DNA from 2 places in the Caloramator sp. E03 genome. Region 2 is predicted to be linked to the other one. Evidence: predicted binding sites of a transcription regulator. Region 2 holds the regulator's gene; the other holds the start of a gene.
The links. The regulator LexA, encoded in region 2, represses DNA repair genes until DNA is damaged. The targets are predictions, from matches to a motif close to CNAACANNTGTTNG.
Positions count from the first base shown of each region.

Region 1 (9,782 bases), 460 kb from region 2:
AATAGCTCCTAAAAGTCCAAATTCCTCACATATTGCAGAAAATATAAAATCATTATGAACCTCTGGTATAAACTCTGGATGCCCAAGCCCAAGGCCTGTACCAAAAAGCCCTCCTGAAGCTATTGCAAAAAGGGATTGGCATATTTGATATCCTTTCCCTGTCTTATATGCAAAAGGATCAAGCCATATATCTATCCTGACTCTAACATGTGGAAATATAAAATAGCTTGCTATTACCCCAACTGAAAATAAAAGCATACCTATAAGTACATATTTAAAGTTAGAAGTACCAATATAAAGCATAGTAATGAAAATACCAAAAAATATAAGCCCTGCTCCTAAATCCTTTTCTATAACTAAAAGACCAATACATATAAATACAGGTATCGATAATTTTAAAACATCTTTAAATCCTTTTATATACTTTATTGAAGATGCAAGATAAAAGATTAGAAAAAGCTTAGCAATTTCTGATGGCTGCATACTAAAGGAACCTATTTGTATCCAATTCCTTGAGCCTTTTATCTCCCTTCCTAAAAACAAAGTAGAAGCTAGAAGCAAAATTGCTATAACTATGTATGTGTTTTTAAATCTTTCAAACTTTTTTATTTCAGGAAGAAATATAACAAGAAATATATAAACCGCTATGCCTACTGTAAAATAGGATATCTGTTTAATAGCTCTTACTGGGTTTTGGCTATTTAATCTATATATCATAACAAGTCCAAACTGAGTTATAAAAGATGATAATATCAAAATATATTTATCTCCATTGGGAAAAAACCTTTTAATAATAAAGTTTGAGTATGCAATTAATATACATGAAGATATTCCAAATATTATCGGAAGAAAATCAATCTTCCCAAGGGAAAATGAAAGAAGTATAAACATGAGCATTGTAACAAGACATATACTTTTTATTATTGACTTTTCCTCACTCATAATATCCCTCTATCCTATAACTTTAAATATGACCCTTCCTATTTCAATTATGTCACCATCAAAAAGTTCTTCTACATCATTAATTCTATTTCCATTTTTAAATGTACCATTTGTGCTATTTAAGTCCTTTATAAATAATCTTCCGTCCTTTATAAAAACTGTAGCATGCTTTGAAGATATAAAAGGATCGTTTATTATAATATGATTATCATCTTTTCTTCCAATATTGGTTATAACATGCAATGGAAATACACTTCCTTTTCTTATGTCTAAGCTATCAGGTGCATCTTTAACTTCAAAGGCAAAGTTTTTTAATTCTTCCTTCGTTTTAATACTTTTAAGATCCATATACATTATCTTTATTATCCTAAATAAAATAATATATATTATAGCAATTATAACAAACTTCAAAACAAAACCTAAATACCCTATCATACAATCACCCTTTGCAAAAATCTAAGTAAATTATAGCACAAAAAAGATACTGTTGCAGATTATATCTGCTTCAGTATCTTTTTTAAATATAGCCCTGTATATGATTCCTTACAATTTGCTACTTCTTCAGGCGTTCCTGATACTACAATTTTCCCTCCTCTATCTCCCCCATCTGGACCTAAGTCTATTATATAATCTGCACATTTAATAACATCTAAATTATGCTCAATTACAACTACTGTATTTCCACTCTCAACAAGCCTTTGAAGTATATCAATAAGCCTTCTAACATCTTCAATATGAAGGCCTGTTGTAGGCTCATCAAGTATATATAGTGTTTTACCAGTACTCCTTTTTGAAAGTTCAGTTGCAAGCTTTACTCTCTGTGCCTCTCCCCCTGATAGCTGAGTTGAGGGTTGACCAAGCTTTATATATGATAGCCCTACGTCATATAGCGTTTGAAGTTTATTTTTAATCCTTGGTATGTTTTCAAAAAATTCAAGGGCTTCTTCTACAGTCATATCAAGTACATCTGAAATATTTTTTCCTTTATATTTAATCTCAAGAGTTTCTCTGTTGTACCTTTTTCCTTTGCATACTTCACAGGGTATATAAACATCTGGTAAAAACTGCATTTCTATTTTAATAATTCCATCTCCACTGCAGGCTTCACATCTTCCTCCTTTAACATTAAAGCTAAAACGCCCTGTCTTATATCCTCTCATCTTTGCTTCAGGAGTTTGAGCAAATATTTCTCTTATATAGTCAAAAACTCCCGTATAGGTTGCAGGATTTGAGCGAGGGGTTCTACCAATTGGAGATTGATCAATATCGATTATCTTATCTATGTTTTCAATTCCAAGTATATCATCATGCTCACCTGGATAAGCCTTTGTTCCCATAACTTTTTTAGCAATCCCTTTATATAGTATTTCATTTACTAATGTACTTTTTCCAGAACCAGAAACTCCAGTTACAACTGTCATAACCCCAAGGGGAATATTAACATCTATATTTTTTAGATTGTTTTCCCTTGCACCTTTTATATTTATCCAATTGCCGTTAGGTACTCTTCTTTTAGAGGGTATCTCAATTTTCTTCCTTCCTGATAGGTATTGACCAGTAATAGAATCTTCACAGGCTGCAATTTCCTCTGGTGTTCCATGGGCAACTATTTTACCGCCATGGGAACCTGCTCCAGGGCCAATATCTACAACGTAGTCTGCTTCTCTTATTGTATCCTCATCATGTTCAACAACTATAACTGTATTCCCAAGATCTCTCATATGCTTTAGGGTTGATATTAGCTTATCATTGTCTTTTTGATGAAGCCCTATGCTTGGTTCATCAAGTATATATAAAACTCCAACAAGACTTGATCCTATCTGGGTTGCAAGCCTAATCCTTTGGGATTCTCCTCCTGATAAAGTTGAAGCAGCCCTTGAAAGAGTAAGATAATCAAGCCCAACATCAACCATAAACTGAAGTCTTGCTTTAATCTCCTTAATTATCTGTTTGGAAATAGTATACTCCCTATCTGTAAGTTTAAGGTTTTTGAAAAATTCAAGGCTATCTCTTACAGCCATATCACATACCTTGTTAATAGGAAGCCCTGCAACAGTAACTGCAAGGCTTTCTTCTCTTAATCTTGCACCATTACATTTAGGACACTTTCTAACCGTCATGTAATTTTCAATTTCGCTTCTAATATAATCTGAATTTGTTTCCTTATATCTTCTCTCCAGATTTGGTATGATTCCCTCAAAGGTATGAAGTATCTCCCCTCTTCTAAACTCAGTATTATATTCTATTTTAAATTTCTCACCATTATTTCCATATAGCAGTATGTTAATAATATCCTCAGGCAAATTTTCAACAGGTTCATCAAGGCTAAAATTATAATGTTTTGCAAGACCAGATATTATAGAGTATCCCCATGAATCTTCCTTAAAGCCATTATAAGGCTTTAAAGCTCCTTCGTTTATAGATTTTTTCTTGTCAGGTATTATAAGGTCTGGAGAAAGCTCCATAAGAGATCCTAATCCATCACATACTGGACATTTGCCATAAGGGTTATTAAAAGAGAACATCCTTGGTGCAAGTTCTCCTATGCTTATTCCACATTCTGGGCAAGCAAAGTTTTCACTAAAAAGTATCTCTTCTTCTCCTACTATATCGATTATTACAAGCCCCTCTGATAGCTTTAATGCTGTTTCTATTGAATCAGAAAGCCTTGCTTCTATTCCTTCTTTAATAACTATTCTATCAACAACAACTTCTATATTGTGCTTTATGTTTTTTTCAAGTTTAATGTCTTCATTTATATCTAATATTTCACCATCTATTCTTACTCTTACGAATCCATTCTTCTTAATATTTTCAAGAAGCTTTGTATGTTCTCCTTTTCTTCCACGAACAACTGGAGATAAAACTTGTATTTTTGTTTTTTCTCCAAACTCCATAACCTTATCAACTATCTGATCAAGGCTTTGCTGCTTTATCTCACGGCCACATTTAGGGCAGTGTGGCACTCCTATCCTTGCATAAAGAAGCCTTAAGTAATCATAAATTTCCGTTACCGTCCCTACAGTTGAACGGGGATTTTTACTTGTAGTTTTTTGATCTATTGAAATTGCAGGTGACAACCCTTCTATATAATCAACATCTGGTTTATCCATTTGGCCCAAAAACTGCCTCGCATAAGCTGAAAGAGACTCAACATACCTTCTTTGACCTTCTGCATATATAGTGTCAAATGCAAGGGATGATTTACCAGAGCCCGAAAGGCCTGTAAATACAATTAGCTTATTTCGAGGTATTTCAAGATCTATATTTTTTAGATTATGCTCTCTCGCTCCTTTTATAATTATTTTATCTAAAGACATATTAACCTCCTCATTTATAGCTATGCTTATGCTACAAATAGCAATGAATTTTTATATTACTTTTTCGTATGTTTTTTTAGTTCAATAATCTTATCCCTTATTTGTGCAGCTTTTTCAAATTCAAGGTTTTTAGCTGCTTGTTTCATCTCCTTTTCAAGGGACTCTAAAAGCTTTTCTAAACTCTCTACACTCTCAATATACTCTGCCCTATCCTCTGCTACTTTAGTAGCTTCTATTACATCATGTACAGGCTTTATTATAGTTTTAGGAGTTATGTTGTTCTTAATGTTATATTCCATTTGTATTTTTCGCCTTCTATTAGTTTCATCAATTGCCTTTTTCATAGAATCAGTAACACTATCTGCATACATTATTACCCTGCTATTAGAATTTCTTGCAGCTCTACCTATGGTTTGAATTAAGGAAGTTGTTGAACGCAAAAATCCTTCCTTATCAGCATCAAGTATTGCTACAAGCGCAACTTCTGGTATATCAAGGCCTTCTCTTAATAGGTTTATGCCTATTAAGACATCAAAAACTCCAAGCCTTAAATCTCTTATTATTTTCATTCTCTCTATAGTGTCAATATCAGAATGTAAATATCTAACTTTAATATCTACTTCTTTTAAATAATCCGTTAAATCTTCAGCCATCTTCTTCGTAAGAGTTGTTACAAGTACTCTATATCCATTGTTAACAGTTGATTTAATTTCAGAAATCAAATCATCTATTTGTCCCTTAATCGGACGTACTATTATTTCAGGATCTACAAGACCTGTTGGTCTTATAATCTGTTCTACAATTTGTGTTGAATGTTTCAATTCATATTCTGCTGGAGTTGCACTAACAAAAATGCATTGATTTATTTTTTTCTCAAATTCTTCAAACTTTAAAGGCCTGTTATCATAAGCACAGGGAAGCCTAAATCCATATTCAACAAGGTTATCTTTTCTTGATTTATCTCCACCGTACATTGCCCTAATCTGAGGCAATGTAACATGGGACTCATCTATAAACAAAAGAAAATCCTTTGGAAAAAAGTCCAGTAGTGTATAAGGAGGCTCTCCTGGCTTTCTACCATCAAAGTGCCTCGAATAATTCTCAATCCCCGTACAATATCCAACTTCACGAAGCATCTCTATATCATAATTAGTTCTTTGCATTAGCCTTTGTGCTTCAAGTAATTTGCCTTGATCTTTAAGTTCCCTGTATCTTATATCAAGCTCCTTTTCTATCTTTATTATTGCCTCTTCTATTTTTTCTCTTGATGCAGCATAATGAGATGCAGGAAAGATTGATACGTGATTTCTCTCTGCCAATATCTCTCCTGTTAAAGTATCAATTTCACATATTCTGTCGATTTCATCTCCAAACATTTCTATTCGTATAGCTTTGTCTGATGAAGAAGCAGGAAATATCTCAACAACGTCTCCTCTTACTCTAAAGGTACCTCTTGTAAAGTTAATATCATTTCTTTCATATTGTATATCAACAAGTTTCCTTAATATCTCGTCCCTATCTCTTTCCATTCCCCTTCTTAATGAAAGCATTAGATTCCTATACTCAAATGGATCTCCTAATCCATATATGCAAGATACACTAGCAACTATTATAACGTCTCTCCTCTCAAAAAGTGCAGAAGTTGCAGAATGTCTTAGTTTATCAATCTCATCGTTTATAGCTGCATCCTTTTCTATATAAGTATCTGTTTGAGGTACATAAGCCTCCGGCTGATAATAGTCGTAGTAACTTACAAAATATTCCACAGCACTATCAGGGAAAAATTCTTTAAATTCATTACAAAGCTGCGCTGCAAGAGTTTTATTATGGGCTATTACAAGGGTTGGCTTTTGTACCCTCTCTATTACATTAGCCATAGTAAATGTTTTACCAGAACCTGTAACACCAAGTAACGTTTGAAACCTGTCTCCTCTTATTATTCCCTCTGCAAGCCTTTCTATTGCCTCAGGCTGATCTCCAGTTGGCTTAAAAATCGATTTTATTTTAAACTCTCCCATAGTCATCACCTTTTGAACATTAGTTCGATTACTATGATTATATATCTTTTAACATTTACAGTCAATGCTTATGTTTTTTGGGACGGTTACTTATGTTTTTGGGTTTTTAGATTTTTCATGACGGTTACTTATTAGGTTTGGTGACGGTTACTTATTAATTTTTTCATGTTAAAATTTCTAAAATTTTTTTGAATCTAATCCTTCCTTTTACCTATTTGCATTTTAGTTTTTAATATATTTTTAAGTTTTTGCTTTTTTAATAATTTTGTAAAGATAGCTTGTCCATATTTTATCCTTATTTTTATCTTTATGTATAAAAACTTTAAATTTTTTATTACAATTTGCATAAATATTTTATCAACTTATACCAAGATACTTAATATATAACCTACATTATAAAATTATCTATGCCCCTTGTGTTAATATATCATTTACTATATTTTTATATTTCTCTTCCTTTACAAGCTCCCTCCCAAGGGAACATAGCTTTGAAACGTTAGATTGCCCCATATTCCCAAGTATCCTGCATATATCGGCACATCTTAAATCACAAAACTTTCTTAACACAAAGCATAGTATTGCCTTCGCTTCCTTTGCCTCCTTTGCCCGCTTTATCCTTAGCATTAGCTTATCTACGTTGAATTTTTGTGATATTAATTCTATTATTTTATCAGGGGATAGATCCCTTACAAGAATGGTTCTCATGCTCCTATACTCTGTTCCTTCTTTCTTAAATTCTTCTCTTTGCGCATCAACAATACTTTTTACTTTAAATACAAAGTCTTTGTATATAGCCCTTGCTGTAGCTTCCTTTAGGCTAAACATGGATAATATAAATTTGTCATCTATAAGCTCAAATTCATCTGTCTTTTGCCCTAAGAATATGCCTAAAGATGAAAAGCGATAATCCTGTGGATTTTTATCGTAGCCTTTTAGGTCTGTTGCGTTAAAGTGAACGTAGGCTGTTAAGGCAAAGAGGTATCTATCATCCTTTACGATTAAGCTTTTGAACCTGTCTTGAAAGAGATGGCCACTTCTTTCATACCTTTTATTAAAATACATGGCATATTTATAGTTTACAAAGTGCATTATTTTTGAGATATCTGCACCGTTTGCATCTATAATAAAATGAGCATGATTATCCATAAGGCAATAGGAATAAACTCTAAATTCGAACTGTTCTTGGGCTTTTTTCATGTAGTCAAGGTATTTTATCTTATCTTTATCATCTTTATAGAGGGGAACTTCGGATATACTTTTAACCATAACATGATAAATAGAGTCATAGCTTTTTTGCCTTGCCATTCTTGGCATAAAAAAACACCTCCAACTTGGAATATATTTTTAGTATTATTTTTCCAAGTTGGAGGTTTGTTTATTCATAGAATTGGTGTGAATGTACCTTAAATGAGTAACAGGTCATAACTAAAAGTAGCCACAACGACGGAATGAAAAAGTTTGTGGTTTTTCAAAGGTAACAGAAGGGACGGTTACTTATTATATTAAATAATAGACATAATATTTTATACATGTCCCCCTGATTTTGCAGATATTGTGTATGAAATAAGTAACCGTCCCTTGTCTTGAACTTTTTTCCTTTTTTGTAAATGGACATTTTCACACTAACCGTCCCGGAAAGACTGGAAAAGGCCGGGGAAACCGCAAAACACCTCAAGTAACCCCCAAGAAAACAAGAGGAGAAACCTACATTGAATTGATGTAGATATATAGAAAATAAGTAACTGTCCCAAAATTCACCAAGATTCAAAACTATTTTTTTAGAGCCTTAATTGTATCTGTAATTCTTATCCTTAGGGCATTTACGTCATTAAAATCTATTGCATCAATATAATATTTTTCAAGCTCATTATTAAGCTCATAAATCTTTCTATATATAAATTTTGCTTTTTCAAGTTCTTTTATATATTCAAGTTCTATTGATTTAATAGGATCTTCATCTTCATGTACTATATCCTTATCTATACATTCAAACATATCAATTACTTTGTCTTTATTCTCAGGCTCAAATTCGTGTGGAGCAGTCCCATCAAGCATTGCAAAGCTAAGCTCAGGTATTATTATCATATCTATGCTATCAGGATCAAAACTGCAATGATAGTATTCAACATCATAGCCGCTTTTTAGTGCTGCTTTAGCCACCTTTTTAGTCATAGTTGATTTACCAGTACCCGGTCTTCCTTTTATTATATATCTGTTTTTAATCTGCTTTACCAATACATCATAAAAGGATAATTGCCCCTGTGGAGTCATAGCTCCTGCAAATCTATGCCACTCCTTAGGTGCTTTATTATTATTTTTCAAAATTATGCTACTTATCAACTTTTCAGTTATTTCATCTGCCTTTTTAAAATCCATTCCTTTTAAATATTCTTTCTCCCACCTATCGTGTATCTGCTTTGCCCCAAGCATATAATTAAAAAATACCTCATAATGTTTTTCTATTTCATCAAAATAATACTTTATTTCATCCATCTTTTCCCTTAAATAATCAATATCCCAATAATCCCCAAAGTTTAATATTCTTTCAACCGCTCCAGGATATTTAGGATCTATAACATGAGGTGAAGTTCCATCGACTACAGCAAAATCAACTCCATGTATGAAAATACCGTCAATGGAATTCATATCAGAAGGAGAGTATATAAAATCAATATCAAAGCCAAATTCAAGAAGTTCTTCCCCCATCTTCTTAATAAAAGTTGACTTTCCACATCCTGGTCCTCCTTTTATAATGTAGACCCTTTTTGCATCATTAATGACATAATCAAAAAATGATACAAATCCTTTACAAGTATTTGCTGAAGCAAAATAGCATTTTTTAATTGCCATATTTATCCTCCAAGAATTAGTCTATTATCATAATATTAAAATAAATATATTTTGATACACAAAAATTTTTTCAATTTTATATATTTTTTATTATAATGTAACTTTAATATTTAAAATTTGCATCATTGTTAAATATATAACATATACAATTTAGCAAAATACACATATTTTTTCTATTGAAATCATTTCATTGTGCTATTATAATTATATTTGTCATTATTTTTTTTAATTTTTCTACTTTTTTAACTTTTTTTAATAACAATTTAGGAGGTAACAAAATGAAACAATTTAAGGACGTTTTAGTAATTGGATTAGCACTTTTTGCAATGTTCTTTGGAGCTGGAAACCTTATTTTTCCTCCCTATATTGGTATTTTATCAGGTTCAAAATGGTACATGTCACTTTTTGGATTTTTGTTAACAGGTATAGGCCTTCCCCTTATCGGAATTATTGTAATGTCAAAAAATGATGGTAAATTTGAAAATTTCGCTGGAAAGGTTGGAACAAACTTTAGCAAAGTTTTAGGAATAGTTATAATGCTTGCAATAGGACCACTACTTGCAATACCAAGAACAGGTGCAACTACTTATGAAATGGCAATAAAGCCTCTTTTCCCAAACGTAAGTCCTATAATAGTTACTGCAGTTTATTT
Region 1 covers NZ_CP040093.1:2,633,849-2,643,630, reverse strand. The annotation lists gene FDN13_RS12545 (FtsW/RodA/SpoVE family cell cycle protein) at 1-942, opposite strand, end outside; gene FDN13_RS12540 (FHA domain-containing protein) at 952-1,377, opposite strand; gene uvrA (excinuclease ABC subunit UvrA) at 1,437-4,262, opposite strand; gene uvrB (excinuclease ABC subunit UvrB) at 4,319-6,280, opposite strand; gene FDN13_RS12525 (transposase) at 6,686-7,594, opposite strand; gene FDN13_RS12520 (PRK06851 family protein) at 8,051-9,130, opposite strand; gene brnQ (branched-chain amino acid transport system II carrier protein) at 9,409-9,782, shown strand, end outside.
Region 1: a site for LexA is predicted at 6,294-6,307, ahead of uvrB (excinuclease ABC subunit UvrB). Genes of this name have one in related genera too.

Region 2 (9,782 bases):
TTGAGAGTTATATTGTTTATATCATCTATTTTATTATTTATGTTTGTAGCATTTATATTATTAATAGAGACTTCAAGCAGTTTTAAAAAACAAAATAAAAAGCATAATCAAAATACAAACCCAAAAGTACATGAAGAGAGAGGGAGAAAACATTATGCTAAATAATAATTTAGCATAATGTTTATAAAATTAAGAGGAGGGGATGGCTTGGAGGAACATATCAGCATATTTGATGAAAATCTTCCTTCAATATTAAATGATTTTTTGGGATATCTTTGCACTATAAAAGGAAAATCTCAAAATACAATAGATGGTTATAAAACTGATTTAAGATTATTTTTAAAGTATATAAAAAAAGTAAAGAAAAATTTAAAAGACGATATTGAAGATATCTATATTGGCGATATAGATGAGGAATTCATAAAATCAATTAGACTTTCTGATCTATACTCTTTTATTAATTATGTTACCTTGAAAAGAGATAATAGCGCCTATGCAAGAGCAAGAAAAACAGCAGCTATTAAATCATTTTTTAATTACCTTGAAACAAAAGTTAAGATAATAAAAGAAAACCCCGCAAGGGAGCTTGAATCTCCTAAAATAGAAAAAAGGCACCCTGTATATCTTACTTTAGAACAAAGCAAGCAGCTTTTAAGTATTGTTGACGGAAGAAACAAAGAAAGAGATTATGCTATTTTGGTGCTATTTTTAAACTGTGGGCTAAGGCTATCAGAACTTATAGGAATTGATATTAGTAAAATCAAAGGAGATACATTAACGGTAATTGGTAAGGGAAACAAGGAAAGAACCGTGTATTTAAATTCAGCCTGCATTAAGGCTATAGAAAACTATCTTGCTGTAAGACCAAAAGATGGGGTTATTGATAAGGATGCTCTGTTTCTTAGTGAGAGAAAGAAAAGAATTAGCAAAATTACTGTTGAAGTTCTTGTAAAAAAATTTATAAAAAAAGCAGGTTTATATGATAATAAGTATACTCCACATAAGTTAAGACACACTGCTGCTACTTTAATGTATAAATATGGACATGTTGATATTAGAGCGCTACAGCAAATATTGGGCCATGAAAGTGTATCTACAACACAGATATATACCCATATTGATGACGAAAAGTTAAGAGAAGCTATAAAATCTAATCCTCTATCAGAAGAAAAAGAGTAGTATCTATTCTACTCTTTTTCTTCTTAGTATTTCATTTATTTTTTTGTCATATTCTTCTTTTAACTTCGGGATATCTTCTATATATAAACAATCATTAAATCCATCATCTTCGTTTTCTTCTAAACTTTCATTGTCTCCTTCTTCTATTTCAAAGATATATTCTTCTATCTCTTCTTCCCCATCCAAAATCCCTTCTATTTTAATTTCAATGTAATCTTTATCATCTATTTCAAGGCATTTGCCGCAATTATCACAAATCTTTTCTGGATTAAGGTCGCATATATTACATTTATTACAACCATTACATATCTTACTTGTTTCAAGTATACAATTTTTGCTCATAATTCATCATTCCTTTTCATTATTTTATACTAAATTATAATAAACTATTTTAAAAAAGTAAATAACAATTAATCAACTAATCAACAGGTATTAATAGCTGTTCTCCAGGTACTATTATTGAAGAATTTAGTTTATTAATCTTTTTAATATCATATATAGTTTTTCTTATATCTTTTTGATTAGAGCCATATTTTTTTGCAATGCTCCAAAGAGTATCACCACTATATACTGTTATTTTTGTATATGTACGCTCTGCTTTTGTTTTATCATTAAACGCAAAAGATAGTAATAATATTATTATAAGCATTATAAATAATATACACCTTTTCATAGATTTCATTAAACTCCCCTCTTTCTTCAATACTCATTATAACAGAACAGCTGTTCTTGATTTCTAATTCCAGTATAAAGAACTTTTGTTCTGTTGTCAATATACTTCGAACAAAAGTTTGAACATTGTTTTATTTTATGCTATAATCTCATCTTTGACAGTTGCGCGAAGCAAAAAGCCTGTAGAACCATTGAATATCAAGGGCTCTCAGGCTTTTATACTTTTCAAAAAAGTGAACAATGTTTTTTATTTTTTCGTGTCTTTAAAAATTTTTTTCATTTGTTTCATATTAATTATTTGATAATCCGTTCTAAAGCCAAATTTGTCATGTAAATCATCTGTAAAATCGGTCCTTGTATATATTGGAATATAGCCCTCATTCTTAATCTCATAAAAATTCATTTCTCTAAGTTCTGATATAATATCGCTACACGTATATTTTTCTGAAAGCTTTTTTTCTAATAGCCTATATATCATCAGGGAAATGAAACAAGTTGTAAAATGCGCTTTTATTCTATCATCTCTTCTTAAATATACTGGTCTTGCCTTAAACTCTGATTTCATAATACGGAAGGACTCTTCTATTTCCCAACGCCTTCTATTAATTTTTATAATTGCGGCAGCATCATCACTTATATTTGTACATACTGCGTAAAAACCATCATACATTGCCTCTTGTGCTATTAAATCAGCATTAATGCTGTATAATTCTTTTTCAGCTACTTCACCGTCAGGTGTGCAGTGAGTCTTTGAAATAAAGCGTTTGTAATCATTAGCATTACATTTCTTCAATTTTGTAGGATTGGTATCAATAACCTCTTGAGCTCTCTCTATTTGGTTACCTCTTATAGTTCTTTGATAGTTTCTATATTTCAAGGAAAATGTTACAATAAGTTTTTGTTCAAGCCCGTCTTCTTTTATCCAGCGTTCCTTATAAAAAATTTTATTAATATCTGTTTCTTCGTCAATTTCGTTTAAATTATATACTTTGTCTGAATCGCTAAGATGCCATCCTTTGGGGTCTAACGCCCATTCTTTTAAATGTGATTTTAATTTTTTAATAGATTGTGTAGTAATAAAAGCTCGATTTTGTATATTATTAAATTTTCTGTTTGCTGTAGATGCAAGCCCTGCATCTGTACAAATGATAAATTTTGAAAGCCCAAATTCGGATATAATTTTTTGCTCTAAAGGTTTTAAAGTTACTTGTTCATTAGTATTACCTTTGTTTATACAAAATGCAAGGGGGATGCCGTCTCCATCCATGAAAAGTCCCATTTGAACAATTGGATTGGGTCTATGTTCCTTCGATACTCCATACTGTTTTAATCCTTCTTCCTGTTCAATTTCAAAGAAATAGTTGGTGCAGTCATAATAGAGAACTCCTTTATTACGATTGCAAACTTTAAGACTGTTCTTGTATAATTCTGACTGAATAAAATCTGTTTCTTGTGAAATCACTTCTAAAGCTCTATAAATATGCTGAAGCTCAAAATCAGGCTGCTCAATAAATTTTTTTGATAGTTCGTATGTAGCAAGCTTAGATGATGGATAAATAATTCTTGCATAAATTAATCTTGATAGTATTGAATTTAGATTAAAATTAAATTTATGTTTATCCGAAATATTTTTACAGATATTTTGCAGCCCAAGCTCGTTATATATTTTTTGTAAAAACAAGTAACTACCATTAAAAGTATGCTGTTCGTCCTTGTTAATTTGTTTAACAGGCGAGTATTTTACTAATATTTCTCTTTTCTCTTCTTTTTCTTTTCTATTTAACTCTTCAACGTACCTCTTCCCCCATTCTATAGGGTCTTGTCCGTTTAGTTTTTTTAAAAGTTCATCATAAGTGCCAAGCTTCTCAACTACTTTTGATGTACGCTTGCCTTTTTCATAAACAGATTTAACTACATATAAGGATGCTGCATTTTTTGATTTAACAATTTGTAATCTCATTTTTTCACATCTCTTCATATATTTATATCTATATTATAACACATTGTTACACATTGTGCACTATAAAAATTTAAAATTTGACAAAAAAATAAGCCTATATCAAGGCTTTAAGGCACTTTTTTTGTCTTGCAACTGTCAAAGACCCGATTTCTAATTCCAGTATAAAGAACTTTTGTTCTGTTGTCAATATACTTCGAACAAAAGTTTGAACATTGTTTTATTTTATGCTATAATTTATATAAATTTAAAATTAGGGGGTGTAAAGGTATGATTAATAATGATTTATCTGATAAACAACAAGAAATTCTTGATTTTATAAAGCATGAGATATCAATTAAAGGATACCCTCCATCAGTACGTGAAATATGTAGTGCTGTAGGCCTTAAATCAACTTCTACAGTACATGGCCATCTTGCAAAACTCGAAAAGAAAGGCTACATAAGAAGAGATCCTACAAAACCAAGAGCTATTGAAATACTCGATGATAGAGCATATAATAAAGAGATAATATCCGTACCAATTGTTGGATCCGTTGCTGCTGGTACACCAATACTTGCTGTTGAAAATATAGAAGATACTTTTCCACTGCCAACAACTTATTTTTCTAATAAAAATAACCTTTTCATGCTTCAAATAAAAGGCGACAGTATGATAGGAAGTGGAATTTTAGATGGAGATTATATCATTATAGAACAACAATCAACTGCTATTGATGGTGATATAGTTGTAGCTCTCGTGGATGACAGTGCAACAGTTAAAAGATTTTATAAAGAAAAAGATTATATTAGACTTCAACCTGAAAACCCGGCTTTGGAACCAATAATAGTTAAAGATTGCAAAATACTTGGTAAGGCAATTGGTTTGTTTAGAAAGATAAAATAAAAAGCCCCAAATTGGGACTTTTTATTTTTATATCTATTTATTATTTAAAACGTTTGATAAACCTATCATTATACCTATTTTGGCATGTTCAAAGGTTAGTCCTCCTTGAAGATATGCTATATAAGGTGGTCTAATTGGTGCATCAGCACTTAATTCTATTGATGATCCTTGAATAAATGCTCCTGCTGCCATTATTACTTGATCTGTATAACCCGGCATATCCCAAGGCTCACATTCTACAAAGGAATCTACAGGAGATCCTTTTTGGATACCCTTACAAAAATTAATAAGATCCTTTTCATTATTAAACTTTATTGCTTGAATTATATCGCTTCTTTTCTCATTGTATTTTGGTGATACTTCAAATCCTGCAATCTCCATTAACCTTGAACAGAATATCGATGATTTTAAGGCTTCTGAAGTTATATGTGGTGCCAAAAAAAGACCTTGAAATATATGTCTTATAACTCCAAAAGTAGAACCACATTCTTTACCAAGTCCTGGAGCTGTAAGCCTATAAGCTGCCTGCTCCACATATTTTTTCTTCCCACATACATATCCTCCAGTAGGAGCGATTCCTCCTCCTATGTTTTTTATAAGGGATCCTGCAATTATATCAGCTCCGACTTCTGTTGGTTCTAAAATATCTATAAATTCACCATAACAGTTATCTACAAAGCATATAATATCTTCTTTTATTGCTTTTACTGCTAAAATAGCTTCTTTTATATCATCTATTTGTAAAGCCGGCCTCCAACCATATCCTGTTGAACGCTGGATAGTAACCATTTTTATACTTTCATCATTTTTTATAGCATCAACAACAGAATTTATATCAATCTTCCCATTTTCAAGCAACTCAATTTGCTTATATTTTATCCCAAACTCTTTTAATGATCCATTATTCTCCCCTTCTATTCCAATCACCTGAAGGAGTGTATCGTAAGGCTTTCCTGTTATAGATAAAAGGGTTTCATTGGGCCTTAAATTACCACTTAAAGCAAGAGTTATTGCATGTGTTCCAGAAACTATATGTGGCCTTACAAGTGAATCTTCGCAGCAAAACACTCTCGAATAAACTCTATCTAAAGTATCTCTCCCAATATCTCCGTATCCATATCCTGTTGTATTTGTAAAATGAGCATCAGAAAGCCTTTCTTGCTGCATTGCATAGAGAACCTTTGATTGATTATATTCTTTAATCTCATCTATTTCTTTGATAATATCAGATATGTCATCTAAAGCCTTTTGTGACATTTTAATAACTTCATCACAAATATTAAAGCGTTCTTTTAGCATCCTTTTATATATTTCAAGCATATTAACCTCCAAGCAAATTTAATATAATGAAGCAAAATAAATACCCTCAATTTGAGGGCATATATCATTCTTTTTCTTCAGAATTATTTGATGTAGGTGTATAAAGTACTGGAATTGTAGGAGTTATAGTAGATACTGCATGCTTATAAACCATAATCTGCTTGCCTTCATTTTCGAGTATTATGGTAAAGCTATCAAAGCCTTTTACAAAACCTTTTAACTGAAATCCATTAACAAGATGTATTGCAACTCCTACTTTATTTTTTCTTGCTTGATTTAAAAAAACATCCTGAAGATTATTAGCGTTTTTATTCATAGCATCATCCTCCAAGGCAAAATATGATTATAATATATATATATTCTATACGAGATTGATTTTGCTTTCAATATAGAATATAATATTTTCTAAAATTTCATCAAGACTATTAAAATTATCAAGATCAATCCAATATATCCTATTTTCTCTTCGAAACCAAGTAAGCTGACGTTTTGCATAACGCCTTGTACTTTGTTTTATTATATCTATAGTTTCATCCAAAGTATAAAGCCCATCAAGATAATCAAGAACTTCTTTGTAACCTATACCTTGCATAGAAGTCATATTTTTATTATATCCCATTTCTTTTAATTTTTTAACTTCTTCTATAAGACCTTTTTCAAACATTTTATCTACTCTTTTATTTATTCTATCATATAACTTTTGTCTATCCATGTAAAGTCCAATATATGCGATATTATATTCAATTGGTTTATTTTTTGATTCTTTTTGATATTCAGACATAGTTTTTCCAGTATTTTTATAAACTTCAAGAGCTCTTATAATTCTTTTAATATCATTGGGATGTAGCCTATTAGCAGTTTCGATATCTACTTCCTTAAGCATAAGGTGAATATGTTCTCCTCCATATTCTTCAGCTAAGCCCTGAAGATATAAGCGATATTCCTTATCGTTTGCTGTATTTGTAAAATCAAGGGGATATGTAAGAGAATTAATATAAAGTCCTGTACCTCCAACAACGATTGGTACTTTGCCTCTTTTTATTATATTATCTATACACTCTCCAGCCATCTTTCTATATAAAGCAACACTGAATTCTTCCTTTGGATCAACTATATCTATCATATAGTGAGGTATACCCTGCATTTCCTCTAAAGTTGGTTTTGCAGAACCTATATCCATATATTTATATATTTGCATAGAGTCTGCAGATACTATTTCACCATTAATTCTCTTAGCAAGCTCAATAGATATTTCAGTCTTACCTGAAGCCGTTGGGCCTGTTATTATAACTATATCCTTCTTCATTCTATCACCTATTGAATTCTTTTAAATTTCTTTTCAAGTTCATTTACTGTCATTTTTATAATTGTAGGACGTCCATGAGGACAAGTATATGGATTTTCGCAATATCTCAATCTATCAATAAGTTCAAACATCTCCTTATAGTTTAGCTTATCACCAGCCTTTATTGCACTTTTACAAGCTAATGTATATATAGTTTTATCTATTATATTTGTTCTTTCATTATTTACGTTATTAAGTATTGACATTATCTCCATAAATAATTCTTTAGTATTAGGATTTCCATAAATAACTGGAATACTTCTTATAGATATTGAATTCCCACCAAACTCTTCAATTTCAAATCCAAATTGTTTAAAAAAATCTATGTTATCTAAAACCAGTTGTTTTTCACTAATAGAAAGATCAATAATTATTGGCACAGCAAGGCTTTGACTATATATACCCGTATTTTTATATTCATCAAAATATTTTTCATAACATATTCTCTCATGAGCTGCATGCTGATCAATTATATAAAGTTCATTTTCTCCTTCAGCTATTATATAAGTAAAGTGCATTTGCCCTATAATCGTTAAAGGTTCGAATTTTGGTATCTTAAAACTAATTTTATCATCTATCTTTTTAGTTATATCTTCTACATTATTATTGTATATTGTCTCCTCTTTCTTTTTATCAACACAATTATTTTCCTTTCTATTTTCATAATTATTATTAAAAATTGTCCTTTCTTCCTTTATGCTTTCATTCATATCAAAATCTATACTAATTTTTTGCTGCTCATAATCTATTTTTGGTATTTCTTTTAATAAATTTTGCTTAGATTCTTGAATATCAACAATCAAATTCTGTGAAAGCAAAGCATTTTTTACACCATTATATACATCCTTAAATATACCATTATCGTCTTGAAACTTTACTTCTGACTTTGCTGGATGAACGTTTACATCAACAAATTCAGGGTTTACATATAGTTCTACAACAAAAAAAGGATATTTATTTATTGTTAATATAGATTTATAAGCTGTTTCTATAGCAGCGGTAATTGTTTTATTCTTTATATATCTTTTATTTACAAAGATAGATTGTCCACTTCTACTTCCCTTTGCAATACTGCTATTACCAATATAACCTTTTATTGTTGCAATATTGCCAATATGATTTAATTGTATTAAGTTTTTTATTACTTCTCTTCCGTGTATTGCAAGAAGAACGGACTTTAAATCTCCATCACCTTTAGTTGCAAATATCAGCTTATCGTTTAAGTAATATTTAAATGAAATATCAACGTGAGATAAAGCTAAATTTTGCATTATTTCAGTTATATACATTCCTTCCTTTGAAGGGGATTTTAAAAACTTAAGCCTCGCTGGAGTATTAAAAAATATATCTTTAACAGTAATCGTTGTACCATTCTTTGAACCACAATACTCCTTTGATAATATTTTTCCTCCTTCAATTTCAATCCTTGAGCCAATACTATCATCACTCTTTTTAGAAATCATTTCTACCTTTGATACTGCAGCAATACTTGCAAGAGCCTCACCTCTAAAGCCTAAAGTTGCTATACTTTCAAGATCTTTTTCATTTTTTATCTTACTTGTTGCATGCCTTAAAAAAGCCGTTTCTAAATCCTCATTATCTATTCCACAGCCATCATCGGAAACCTTTAAATATGAGATGCCTCCATTTTTAACTTCAACAATAATTTCCTTTGCACCTGAATCTATGGAATTTTCAACAAGTTCCTTTACTATAGAAGCAGGTTTTTCTATTACCTCTCCAGCTGCTATTTTATTTATTGTTTTTTCATCTAAAATTCTTATATTACCCATTTAACCACTCCTAAATTTTTTTGGCTTTCGTGCAAATCTTATATAGATAGTTCATTGCATCAATAGGAGTCATATTTAAAACATCTAGTTCTTTAAGTTCCTCCTTAAATTGCAATAATAAATGCAACACTCTGTGAAAAATCATGTAGTATAAGGACTAAAAATAGTCAAAATAGCCTTAAATCCATCTTAATTATCAATCTATATGTCACGCAGGGGTATGTCAAGGGCTGCGTAGCAGGCGTAGCTTTACCCTTGACATACCACAAGTGGCATCTACAATATTCATAATATGATTTAGGCTATTTTTAATAATTCCTCGTAAAAAAATTTTTCAGGAGTTTTGTAATTTAGTAATTTTCGTGGGAGTGTATTCATCCAATTTTGAATTCTTTTAATGGTATCAATAGATATATCCTTTATACTCTTTCCCTTAGGGATAAAACGACGTATAAGACCATTATGTCGTTCGTTAGTTCCTCTTTCAAAAGAAGAAAAGGGATGGGTATAATATACCTCAACATCATATTTTTTAAGAATGAATTGTAAATTACTAAATTCAACTCCATTATCTGCCGTAATACTCTTGAAAATCTTTTTAAAATTATCCTTATATACTTCCATAAGTCTC
Region 2 covers NZ_CP040093.1:109,710-119,491, forward strand. The annotation lists gene FDN13_RS14165 (hypothetical protein) at 1-165, shown strand, start outside; gene FDN13_RS00560 (tyrosine recombinase XerC) at 208-1,179, shown strand; gene FDN13_RS00565 (hypothetical protein) at 1,183-1,521, opposite strand; gene yneA (cell division suppressor protein YneA) at 1,598-1,861, opposite strand; gene FDN13_RS00575 (IS1634 family transposase) at 2,099-3,811, opposite strand; gene lexA (transcriptional repressor LexA) at 4,079-4,693, shown strand; gene FDN13_RS00585 (aminotransferase class I/II-fold pyridoxal phosphate-dependent enzyme) at 4,727-6,013, opposite strand; gene hfq (RNA chaperone Hfq) at 6,078-6,329, opposite strand; gene miaA (tRNA (adenosine(37)-N6)-dimethylallyltransferase MiaA) at 6,375-7,319, opposite strand; gene mutL (DNA mismatch repair endonuclease MutL) at 7,328-9,151, opposite strand; gene FDN13_RS00605 (IS30 family transposase) at 9,449-9,782, opposite strand, start outside.